DNA from 4 places in the Ruminococcus sp. AF20-12LB genome. Region 1 is predicted to be linked to each of the others. Evidence: riboswitches for the same ligand, from Rfam matches in the RefSeq annotation. Region 1 holds a riboswitch; each other region holds the start of a gene.

Region 1 (3,202 bases):
TCAAATTCTGGACTATCAACGACATACCTTTCTCGTAAATGAGTTTTAAATTCACGAAATTTATTTTTATCTCCTGTTCCAATTTTCATATATTCATCTAATGTAAAATTCGTATTTATTAAATGTTCACATCCACAATTTTTACATATTGGAGTTTCGTTAACTGAATAAGTTTCATCATTTCCACATTTAGGACACATATAATAAAATACTTGTGGTAAAAAATGCTCCGTTCCATTGGAATTGTACATATGTCCGCAGTAACTACACCTCATTACATTTTCTCCATATATTTCTGTCCAGCTTAATGTCTTTCTATTTTTACAATGTGGACATCTATCTTTTATATCCATAATATCACTCCTTTTGTAATTACCACTTGTACCCACAATTTAAGCATTCAAAAGTTTTTCTGACATTATTACTAAATAAACCAAACATCAATCCTCCACTTATCTTTTTACCTGTAGGAATTTTTCTAATGTTTGTAGAATTACATGTAGGGCAATGAAGTTTGTTTTTATTAGCTTCAAAATTCTTTCGTTTTTCTTTTTCCATTTTTTTAAGTTTTTTAGATGCTTTATATTCTTCTGCTATTAATGTATTATATAAATCAGAATCGAATACGTCACTGTTGATTGTATATTTTTCACGTAAATTTATTTTAAATTGTCTAAATGCTTTTGGAGATGAAGTACTTGCATTTTCATAATCTTCATCTGAAAACTCAGTTTTAATCATAGGTTCATAATGACAGTTCTTACAGATATGTTGATTATTTTCTGCATAGTTCCAACCCTTACCACATCTAGGACAAATGTAATATTGTCGTGGAGGTGCTATATATGGAGTACCGTCAGAGTTTGTATTCGCTCCACACATCACACACCAATAAATATTGTCTTCTTCATTAAAATATAATCCTTTTTTCCCGCATTTAGAACATTTTAATTTTTTATTCTTTTCCATCATTTTTGTTTCAACCTCCAAATAGAAAGTAGGTGTTTAAAATAAAAAATGCAAATCTATGTTTGACTGGTTAGTATATCCAATTTCAAAACATCATAAACCTAAAGAAGAATATATAAAAATTAAAAGAAAAATGTTAGAGTTAAAACAACAACAGGAACTTTTTTCTGATTAAGTAAATAATTCTTCTACCGAATATGAAAAATCATATTGGCGCATATATTCAACAATGAGTATTGAAAATCGTAGACAATTGGATCAAATCTACCATTTGTATCCGCAGTTTTTACAGTGAAATGTTTTTCTTATGTTATTGCTAAATATTCCAAATAAAAATCCACCAGTAATTTTAGATGCAGTTGATATTTTCTCTATATTAGTACTTCCACATGTAGGACATTTTGGGATATTTCTGTTTGACGCAATTTCTTGTTGTTTTTGATCGTATTCCACCTTTTCTTGCTCGATAGTTTTTCCTGTTTCGATCATTCGATTTAATTCTTTTTCTTTTTCATCTTGTATATTCTCATTGTATTTTTCAGAATTAAAATCAGGATTATTAGTAACAAATGATTCACGAAGTTTTTGGTCTATTTCTTTTTGACGGCAAGCTACACACGCTTCGCCATAAGTATAGCCTGTCATTTTTGTATTAACCATATCCCTTCCGCATTTTCGGCATTTCATTTGTGGATTATCAGGATCATATCCATCACTAAGAGCAATAAATCCACAAGAAGGACATATCATTACTCTTTGCTCATATGCTGTTGGTTCAATAATAGGATTACCGTTATAATCAATGTTTTTACCACAATACGGGCATCTATAATACCCTGATTTATCTTGCATTGATTCTTTTCTTCCGCAATGCGGACATTTTATTCTCATCATAAGATTACCTCAAATATGGAATAGTATACATATACTCCCTAGTATTATAAATGTCACTTATAATTGCAATAACTATCTATTCAACAATATCATACCCCTCAAAATTGTACCCTGTAGTTATAAGCATATAAATCCCTCCCCAATATAAAAAAACACTGCTCCATCGTAAAGCAATGCCTTAATCATCCAAATTGCAACTGGCTGTCATACATCTGCTTAGACCCTATAGTTTTGCGCCGCCAGATTTCTCTGGGTTTGCCGTATTCTATTTCACACTTTTTTCACAATTTCTTATATGCTCCATTATATTCGTCATTGCGAAGATATTCAAGAGTAAAAAGATATTTTATGGTTATTCTATCAAGAAAAAAGAAGGATAACTAATGATTGATTACTCTCCCTTCTGGGAAACGCTCAAGAATTCAAATGAAAATTGGTATACACTGACAAATAAACATCACCTATCACATAGTACCATGCACCGTCTAAAACACAATAAGGATATTTCCATGCGTACTGTTAATGATTTATGCCGTATCCTTAATTGTCAGATACAGGATATTTGTGTATATGTCCCATCCGATGACGATCAGCCATTATAATCCTTATATTCTATACGACATAAATTCTATTTCCTCGCTATGAAAATGTAAAAAAATAGGCATACCAAGGATTATTTTCCCTGATATGCCTATAATTATCTCAATATGGCTCTACTCGCACCGTAAGCAGTTTCTCATATATGTATTCTGGTATTTTGTCTCTATATTTCGACACTGTGACTGCAATATCACATTCCTTGAACTTCTTATAATCTGCAAAAGCTTCATCTATTGTGTTCCGATATGGTAAATCAATTATATCTTCTGTGCCAAAATAAGTAATCTGTCCGTAATATTTATTGACTTTACCATTATATCTTACACCAAGAGGAAGTACATTATCTGGGGTTTCTCCATCCTTATAATGCTTTTTGCTGTTAGCAAGCAATGTATTTAATCCTTGTGGCAGAATACAAATTGTCTCTGGAGAATACACCTTACTACCATTACCAAATAAATCCTTGTCTACAGCCATTGATTCGCCTGGTACTTCATAATATAATTCCAAGTATCTTTTGACAAATAACTGCGGATCATCTTTCCATTCTTGACACATTTCAACATCATCATAACACTTGTGTGCACTGCTACTGTTATCTTCTCCTTTACATCGACTGGAAATTGACCCATATGCAGACATAGCTTGACTTTTGGCATTGTTGACATACTCAATATATTCCTGCTCATAGCCTAATTCCTGCCATGTAATCTTACCTGCTTTCAGATTTCTAAAATCA
Region 2 (3,202 bases), on a different contig from region 1:
TTGATGCAATAAGCGGCCTGGCAGTGCTTGAAAAAGCACCATTGCCAAAAGATGTGATCGCGCTTGGAGTAAATGGGATCCGAAAGATCTGGCATGATAAAAAGATGCGTGGCAGAGGAGTTACTGAAGATAGGGCAAAGACCCTGGTTGAAGCTGCGCACAACAGTGTTGGACTTGACGGAGGGATTGGAACAAAAAGTGAATTATATATGCTGCTTGAAGAGCATCGCTTATGGACTTCGCAGTTAGAATCCGTCAATAAAGTACTTGAGGAAATGATCCTAAAAGTACCACATGTGGAGAAGTTACTCGCCATTAAAGGAGTAGGGAGCATCACAATAGCAGGATTCATAGCTGAGGTAGGTGATATCAGACGCTTTGATTCACCGAAACAGATCCAGAAGTATGCAGGACTGGAACTGGTAGAAAACAGTTCAGGAAAGCATAAAGGAAGGACGAGGATCAGCAAACGCGGGAGAAGGAAACTCAGAAAGATCCTGTATCAGGTAAGGGTACCGCTGCTTGCAAGGAACAAGGAGTTCCGTGAAATCTATGATTACTATGTAACCCGTGTAAAGAATCCGCTGAAACGAAGGCAGGCAATGGTTGCCGTCAGCTGTAAGTTGATCCGAGTGTTTTATGCGGTATTAACGAAAGGTGTGGAGTATGACAGATTTAAAATGATGTCAGATATCCACCGAAAAAGCGACATAATAGCTGCCTGAGCAAAAAGTACTGTAAACAGGAAAGCGTCCGCCATCAATGGTGCTGTGAAACAGGAATGCAAAATATATAAGACAAAGTAGAGCCAGTAGCTGCATTGACATTTTCTATAGGGCAACGACCCTGCTAAAGGAGCATGAGCAGCACCCAACTATGGATAAGCAGAACGAAGGGATTTAGGATCCGTCAGAGGATGGTGATCCTGGTAGACATGAGAGGTTAGTTACTGTAGGTGGATTTAGGAAACAGGAAGGCCTTCATAAGAAGAAATAAAGACGTTTTATTTCTTGTACCTAAAATCATCAGAAATGGACTCCATGAAGTCACTTCATATCCAGAAAACTCTATTTTGGAGATATATGTAACTTATTAACTGTTCAGCAAAGTCAGTAAAATCAAGGATTTTTGTTGAACATGCACTAAAAAGAATAGAGAGGTTCTCACCCACTGCTTATTGCTTTTCGCAACCTCCACAGGGGAGTTACTTGATTCGGTTAAAATATATGTAAATTTTCCACCAAAATATTATTGACGTAAGAAAAACCACATGGTATTTTATTTTTGGAAAAAATGAAAATTATTTTAAAGGCAAACCTGTTGAAAGGCAGGGTCGCAAAGCCAGAAGGGACTAAAGTCAGAAAGCTTGACCATGTCAGCCGGTTGCCACTGTTTCCATATCATCATAATATATGGAAAAGATGTTTGAACAGAAGAGATTCCGATACCTTTTATACTATATAGATGTGTGATTTTAAAGAATATAGTAGGGACACTGGCAGATTTTGGCAGATGTCCTTTTTGTATGCAAAAATGGGTAACAAAACTAGCAGGGACAGGTTTTCTGTATACAGATAAAAGCAGGATGAAGAAGGCATAAGACGGAGAGAGGACTTTTATAAAATGAAAAATTATGAAGACAAAATATATTCCTTAGGTGAGACTGTAACGGGGCAGACACAGGCCATGTCACAGGCCGTACAGAAAACACTGGAAAATAATGGCGGGGTAGGTATAATGACAGGATCTTATGACCAAAACCTGTCTATTTTGTCTGTGGATAATCTGCTGTTGCATAGTACAGGATATACATTCGATACTTTCATGGAACAGACAAAAGGCTCATTGAGAAACTTCTTTTATGACGAGGAAGATATACTGGAGCGAGACCGTTTTTTGCAGCTTCACGGAACAGGGGAAGCACAGATCCTTGCAGCAGACGGTACAGTGAATAATGTACGGCTTTGTAAAGAGGATGCGACAGATGAGGCGGGCAGACAGATCTGGGTTATGTCCGTACAGGTCAACTGGGATCATATAAATTTGGCACTGCTCAATGAGGCTATCTGTTCCGGCTTCTGGTATTTTGACTGTGACGAAAACAGTGAGATTGTGAATGCAAACTGGAGTCATGAATTTCGAAAAATGCTTGGCTATCATGACACCCTGGACTTTCCGAATAAACTGGAATCCTGGTCAGATCTTCTGCATCCACAGGATAAAGAAAGAGTAATGGTGCAGCTTCAGGCGGCAATTAAGGATAAGACGAACCAGATAAAATACCAGGTAGAGTATCGTATGAGAATGAAGGATAATCAATACCAGTGGTTTCGGGCATCGGCAGAAGTAATACGCCGTCTGGATGGTTCTGCCAGCAGGATTGCCGGGATTTTTATTAACATTGATGGGGAGAAAAAAGAAATCATGCAGGCACAAAAATCTGCTGCTTTCCACCGGGCTTTTACGAAAGCAGATTTGTGCGAGTATTATGTGAATCTGGAAGCGAATACTTTTGATACCTTTAAGGTTGAACCGTCCCTGATGACCGTCTTTGAACAGAGTCATACGTGGGATGAATTGATCCGGCATTTTGTGGATTCCTATGTTGTGGAGACAGATAAGAAGGCGGTATCCTCTTTTTACGACCGTGGTTATATTGCAGAAAGGCTGAAGGGGCTGGAAACCGAATTGGCTTTAGAGTGCCGTATCACTCTGAATGGAGAAGAACGATGGGTCCGCAATGTGGTCATACGTGGCGAAATAGAGGATTCAGAATATGCCATGATCTTTCTGCGTGATATCACAGAGACAAAGGTAGAGAGCGCACGGCATCTGCAGATGGCAGCAGATAATGCTTCCATGGAGCAGCTGATCCAGAGCATAGTGCGTCTGGTTGACCGCTTTGTTGTCTGTGATCTGGAAAATGACAGATATGAATTCTACAATCTGAATGGACAGATGATATATAAACCTCTGGGATTTTATCATGATTTTCAGATGCAGGTTCTTGAAAAATATAAGACACTGGAACCATTGGAAGCTATAGATATCCTGATAGCCCCGGATAATATTCGGAAAAAACTGAAAAGTGAAAATGATATTTATAAGTTTGAGTATTGCAGCCTGGATGAAAAGACTTATAAAATCGCTTCTTATATTCCCTTGGAATGGAAGAATGGAAAGCTGGAAAAGGTATTGCTGG
Region 3 (3,202 bases), on a different contig from region 1:
TTTTCTTATGTCCGCATACACTGCAGATCTTGCTGGATGCAAAATAACGGTCTACTTTTATAAGATGTTTTCCGCGCTCTTCCAGCTTGTATCCAAGCATGGACAGAAACTGCCCGTACCCGTTATCCTGCACGCCTTTCCCAAGATGCAGGCCTCCGGACATTCCCTTCAGGTTCAGATCTTCCACGCATACTGCATCATATCTTTCAGCAAGCTCCCTGCTGAGCTTATGCTGGAAATCTTTTCTCTGGTTCTTTATCTTTTCATGACATAAAGCTACCCGTTTCTTCTGTTTCTGATAGTTCCGGCTTCCTTTTTCACAGTGGGAGAGCTTTCTCTGTTCCCTTGCAAGTTTTTTCTCTGCTTTTCTGTAAAACATAGGATACCCAGCTCTTTCTCCTGTAGAAAATACACACATTCCCTGCATGGCAAAATCGATCCCAAGAAATCTCTCTGCCGGTCTTTTTTCCACGGTTTGGTTCTCACAGCAGAACAAAAGACTTGCAAAATATTTCCCGGATGGCTCACGGCTCACAGTTACGGATCTCAGCTTCCAGTCTGACGGAATCTGCCGGTGGAGTTTTATCTTTATGGCAGCCATCTTCGGAAGCTTCAGATGGCTATCCTGCAAAAGGATATTCCCGTTTACTGCATTGGTCGTATACGAATTTCTTGTATGCTTCTTTGATTTATAACGTGGAAATCCGCAGGATGGTTCCCGGAAGAACTTCCGGAACGCACTTTCCAGATGCAGCTGCACATTCGCCAGGGCAAGGGAGTCTACCTCCTTCAGCCAGGGATATTCCTTCTTATATCCGGCCGGTGTGTTCCGGAGCATCTTTTTTTCTTTCTGGTAATAGCTGATCTTGTCCGCGAGCATCTGGTTATAGATAAAGCGGCTGCAGCCGATTGTTTTCTCTATCTGGACTTTCTGCTCTTTATTTGGATAGATCCTTATTTTTACGGCGCGGTTCATTCTTCTCACCTTCTGTATTTTATAACCATCACCAGGTGATAGTATAGTAGAAATACTGAATGGGAATTATTGTCTAATTCCATTATATTTATCATTCATTTTCTTTTATCGACTGATATGTATTTATGAACTAATTGTTCTTTTTTAGTATACTACATCAGGGGATGGAGAACAAGTGTTTCTTTTGTACTATAGGGATTTTTTGAGCAGATATGCCCAGATGTGCAATTCATCTCACCACCTGAAGAGGTGGGAGAATTCTTGCTACATTTGTTAAAAATGCAGAATGAAATGAAATTGACAGATGAAAGTTGGATCAGTTATCAGCAAGGAAAAGGTAATGAAGAGTATCAGAAGTATATGGAAGATCTGACAGAAGAGCGGGAGGAAGTTTTAAGGATATGGAATGATCTGAATACAAATGGGCAGGAAACAGTAATGTCAATGCTTCATTGACTTCAAAAGTAGAAGAACAGTTCGAGTATATGTATCGGCTGTTCTTTTTTGTTTTTCGGGTGCTAAAACGGTAAATTTTTCTTGTGTATAATTGAACGTTAAAGTATAATAAAATCAATTTTGGGCATAAGATTAAAGCTATAATAAGGAAATCGGCAAACCAGATGAAAGTCTGGGACGCAAAGCTACAGGGCCTGTAAAATGGCAGCCAGTTGCATGAAATGAGGTGCACTGTCTGTCTGACAGTGCTTTTTTAACGATGTTATTTCATAGACGTAACAATAATGATTTTATCAGGAAAGAATAAGGAAAATAAAAGTATGAAAAAGGTAAAAAGTTGTCTGACAGCAGTGGTGTCAGGTGTACTTGTAGCAACTGCTGTCTTGTCTGGATGTGGACAGTCAAAGAAAGAGGTATCTAAAAATGATGATCATCTTACCGTTTATCTATGGGAAAATCGTTTGATGAAAAATATTGCACCCTATATCCATGAACAGTTCCCAGATCAGGATATTGAATTTATTATTGGTAACAATGATACTGATTTATACAGTTATTTTAAAGAACATGATGAATTACCGGATATCATAACAGTACGTCGATTCTCTGGAACAGATGCACAGGACTTACAGCCTTATCTTATGGATTTTGCTTCTTATGATGTTGTTTCCAAGTACTATTCTTATGCGGTGCAATATTATAAGAATGCGGAGGATGAAATCCAGTGGCTGCCAATCTGTGGTATTCCGCAGACGATCATTGCCAACAAAACACTGTTTGATCAGTATGGCGTAAAGATTCCAGAAAATTATGAGGAATATGTACAGGCCTGTCAGCAGTTTTATGATAATGGCATAAAACCGTATTCCATGGATATTGGTGAAGACTGGTCTAATAATGAAATCATCCAGGCAGCGGCAATCGGTGAGTTTACAAGCCTGGATGGTATTGAATGGCGAAACGGTGCAGAGACTGCAGCGGATGAAGTAAAGTTTGATGATACATTATGGAAACGTATTTTTTCAGAAACCAGTCAGTTTCTTAAGGACTCGCACTTTGGTAAAGAAGATATCAATATTGACATCAATACAGGAACCCAGATGTTTGTCGAGGGAAAATCAGCAATGTTTCATGGACATCCGACGGTTATGCAGCAGCTGCAGAAACAGATGGATGCGGATCTGATCCGTATTCCTTACTTTTCACAGACATCGGATGAATCCTATGTGTACATGACTCCGTCCTTAAACATTGCATTTAACAAAAACCTGGAAAAAGACCGGGAGAAACTGGATACTGCACTGGATGTGCTGGATTGTATGATTTCAGAAGAGGGGCAAAAGCTGATTGCGGATGGAAGCGGTGTTATTTCATTGAATACAGATGTTCCAACCATGATGCAGGATGTGCCTGGACTGGAAGAGGAAATTAATAATAATGCTGTTTATATCCGGTATTCCGCTCAAAAATCATTTGATGCAAGTCTTGAGGCTGTTCACGGATTACTGTCAGGAGAAATGGATGAAACACAGGCTTATGATACTTTTCGCAGTGCAATAAATCGTAAAGATCCAGAAGAAAAAGCAACGGTGAATTTTGAAAATGAATATTCCATTTCACTGAACGATAGAAATGGCCGTGATGCAGCATCTTCCATTTTAACTACGATCAGAGAAGAAAATGATGCACAGCTGGCGCTGGCACCATATTATTATTTCACTTCCTCTATGTACAAAGGAGAATGCACCAGCAGCCGGGTTGGCATGATGA
Region 4 (3,202 bases), on a different contig from region 1:
AAATTGTATTGTACTCAATTGAATTCATGCCACTGTTCGATTTGAAGAAATCGAGTTTTTCCTTCATGACCCTGACAACATTCTGTGAATAATTATGATTCGGTAAAGATCTGTCGCTGAGTATCTCATTTGAAAGTCTCTGTACTTCATGGTAATAGCTAGTATCATCCATCTCTTTATCAATCATTTTTGAAAGCTGAAGACTCAGTTCTTTCAGACACATAAGGAGGATGGGGTTAAATTGTCCACATTGCCCATCCAGGATCATTTGAATCGCTGTGTCATGATCAAATGCTTTCTTATAACATCTTTCACTTGTAAGTGCGTCATAAACATCGACAATCGACACCACCTGTGCGGAGATTGGTATTTCTTCTCCTTTCAGGCCATCCGGATAGCCTTTTCCATCCCATCTTTCATGATGCCATCTGCAGATTTCCCATGAAGCACGTACCAATGAATTGTCTTTTGGGAAATGCATATCCCGGATCATATCTGCACCAAGCTCACTATGAGTTTTCATAATCTTGAATTCTTCATCGGTAAGTCTGCCGGGTTTGTTCAGAATTTCTTCCGAAATACGGATCTTACCAATATCATGAAGAGAAGATGCTGTTGTGATCAAAGAAATATCTGCCTCTGTCATAGGATAAGCATCTGTTATTTTTACCAGTTGTCTCAGCATCATTTCCGTTGCTGTTTTAATATGCAGGATGTGTTCTCTGCTCTCACTGTTACGTGATCCCAATACATTACTCAGAATCCGGATCATAATATTATTATTTTCTTCTTTTTCGTAAACCTGATCATAAACCACATTGATCAGATGCTTTTGCTTCATATAGAGTCCAAGGGTATTCTGAACTCTTTTCTTTACAATCACAGAATCAAACGGTCGTGTGATATAATCCGTGATTCCCAGCTCATATGCCTTACGCATCGTATCAACAGCATCTTCAGAAGATATCATGATTACCGGAGTTTCATCTATACACCGACTTTGGTTCATCCATTTCAGAACTTCAAAACCATTCATCTGTGGCATATTGATATCTAAAAGCATCAGATCGATTCCCGGATTTTCTCCCATAATCTGAATTGCCTGATTTCCATTTTCAGCTTCCAGGTAATTATAAGTTTCTCTGAGAATCTCCTTCAACATATCCCTGTTAAATTCTGAATCGTCTACGATCAGGATCTTTTGTCTTTTATCCATATTTTTTATTTCCTTTATCCATGTGGGTTTTATGATATTCCGGACACCCGGTCAAAAACAGAAAGTCGTGTCGCATCACTTAATTCGACAGTCCCTTCTTTATTTCTTCAATCATCATTTCATATACTTCTGTTACTTTTTCCATTGCCTCCGATATCCCCGGCTGCGCTCCGGTTCTATCTCTCAAAAGTTCTGTTAACTCATTACTAACCTCATACAGACGGTCAAAAGAAAGATTCTGACAAACCCCTTTCAATGTGTGTGCACTGCGGAAAGCATCTTCATAATTTCTATTCTTCAATGCCAGTTTTAACTGCGGGTAACTCTGATCCTCAAGGAACTTTAATGTAAATTTCCGAATCAGTGCTTCGCTTCGAAGGCGTCCTAAAACATCTTCATAATTTCCTCCGATAGCTTCATAGCATTCCTGTATTGTCATAATTTTGTCCTCCTATTATGTTTCACTGCTTATTTATCATTGCTACATCAATTACATTCCACCAATTTATGAATTACTTTTATCAGTAATCCCAGATCAACAGGCTTAACAATATGTTCATCCATCCCTGCTTTTTTTGCTCTTATTCTGTCCTCCGTGAATGCATTTGCTGTCATTGCAATGATCGGTATTGTCTTTGCAACTTCATAACCATTCATTACCGGCATCATAATGTCCATAAGAATGACTTTCGATCACAGCGGATATTCGCAATCCGCTTCGCTGCTTGTTCATAACCGAATAACACCATAAAAAAGCACCGTCTCACAGACAGTGCACGTCATTTCATGCAACTGGCTGCCATTTTACAGGCCCTGTAGCTTTGCGTCCCAGATTTTCATCTGGTTTGCCGATCATCCTTATTATAGCTTTTACACGTATACCAAAAAACTGGTCTTATTATACTATAGCGCTCTACTGTACACAAGAAAAATATTACCGTTTCAACACCTGAAAACAAAAAAGGAGTGCACTCCAGAACAGAGAAAAATACTTTATCCCCACGAAAAAAATCCCCGCTGTCTGACTGAAATCAGACAACAGGGATTTTTTATCAAATCATCAGATTGCTGCGATCACTTCTACCTCGCAGAGAACGTTCTTTGGCAGTGTCTTGACTGCAACACAGGAACGTGCAGGTTTGTTTACGAAATATTTGGCATATACTTCATTAAATGCCGCAAAATCGTTCATATCTGCAAGGAAGCATACTGTCTTGACTGCATTCTCATAGCTGGAACCGGCAGCTTCCAGAACTGCTCCGAGATTCTTCATAACACGGTCAGCCTGCTCCTCGATGGTTGTTCCAACTACCTCTCCAGTTGCCGGATTCACCGGGATCTGACCGGATGTGTAAAGCGTATCTCCATGGATGATAGCCTGGGAGTATGGTCCGATTGCTGCAGGTGCTTTGTCTGTATGTACTGTCTTCATAATAGAATTCTCCTTTCATGAACATTTCGGATACTTCTCTGTCGGAAATATCCATCAGGATCTTACTCAGCTGTTTTTTATTCTAACTCACAGATCACCCCTGGTCAAGGTCCATATTCAGATAATTATAAACAATACCGGAAATATCCCGGATATGCGAAACTGCGTCCCCAGGTTTACAGTCTTCTGACATCACACAGAGGATATATGTAGTCTTTTCTCCATATACAATGGCGATATCATGCTGGTCCGTATCCGTTTCTCCAGTCTTATTTGCAATTTCCACGGACGCAGATATCCCGCTGGGGATCTTAGTAGTAACCTGCTGGTTCAGAAGCAGATTACGCATAGCCTCCGAAGCTTCTTTCGATACACATTCTCCTTTATAGATCCGGAAAAGAAGCTCTGCGCAGTCTTTTACGGAAGTGGTGTTCCTGCCGCCGAGGCCGACGTCCTTTGAAGAGGACGGGCTTAAGATGTGCTGAACGGAAGTATCTGCAAATTTCTGTTCCGCAAGAAATCCATTTACAGCCTGCGCTCCGTCCTTAAAAACA

What was found. Region 1 has a riboswitch for cyclic di-GMP ahead of DWX61_RS12160 (primosomal protein N'). Riboswitches for the same ligand answer to the same signal wherever they lie in the genome.
Region 2: it holds a riboswitch for cyclic di-GMP, as region 1 does, so the genes downstream of both, DWX61_RS06740 (hybrid sensor histidine kinase/response regulator) here and DWX61_RS12160 (primosomal protein N') in region 1, are expected to answer to the same signal.
Region 3: it holds a riboswitch for cyclic di-GMP, as region 1 does, so the genes downstream of both, DWX61_RS09260 (ABC transporter substrate-binding protein) here and DWX61_RS12160 (primosomal protein N') in region 1, are expected to answer to the same signal.
Region 4: it holds a riboswitch for cyclic di-GMP, as region 1 does, so the genes downstream of both, DWX61_RS16280 (response regulator) here and DWX61_RS12160 (primosomal protein N') in region 1, are expected to answer to the same signal.

The regions. Positions count from the first base shown of each region.
Region 1 is NZ_QUGH01000009.1:83,254-86,455, forward strand. It holds gene DWX61_RS18795 (hypothetical protein) at 1-353, opposite strand, end outside; gene DWX61_RS12155 (hypothetical protein) at 373-972, opposite strand; gene DWX61_RS12160 (primosomal protein N') at 1,234-1,863, opposite strand; cyclic di-GMP riboswitch class I at 2,053-2,133, opposite strand; gene DWX61_RS12165 (helix-turn-helix domain-containing protein) at 2,247-2,465, shown strand; gene DWX61_RS12170 (hypothetical protein) at 2,566-3,202, opposite strand, start outside.
Region 2 is NZ_QUGH01000004.1:134,012-137,213, forward strand. It holds gene DWX61_RS06735 (IS110 family RNA-guided transposase) at 1-725, shown strand, start outside; cyclic di-GMP riboswitch class I at 1,301-1,391, shown strand; gene DWX61_RS06740 (hybrid sensor histidine kinase/response regulator) at 1,624-3,202, shown strand, end outside.
Region 3 is NZ_QUGH01000006.1:36,338-39,539, reverse strand. It holds gene DWX61_RS09270 (RNA-guided endonuclease TnpB family protein) at 1-976, opposite strand, end outside; partial or broken gene DWX61_RS09265 (IS200/IS605 family transposase) at 985-1,059, opposite strand; gene DWX61_RS18945 (hypothetical protein) at 1,268-1,432, shown strand; cyclic di-GMP riboswitch class I at 1,577-1,652, shown strand; gene DWX61_RS09260 (ABC transporter substrate-binding protein) at 1,753-3,202, shown strand, end outside.
Region 4 is NZ_QUGH01000016.1:29,049-32,250, reverse strand. It holds gene DWX61_RS16290 (response regulator) at 1-1,216, opposite strand, end outside; gene DWX61_RS16285 (Hpt domain-containing protein) at 1,296-1,655, opposite strand; gene DWX61_RS16280 (response regulator) at 1,703-1,894, opposite strand; cyclic di-GMP riboswitch class I at 2,001-2,076, opposite strand; gene DWX61_RS16275 (RidA family protein) at 2,277-2,648, opposite strand; gene DWX61_RS16270 (serine hydrolase) at 2,743-3,202, opposite strand, start outside.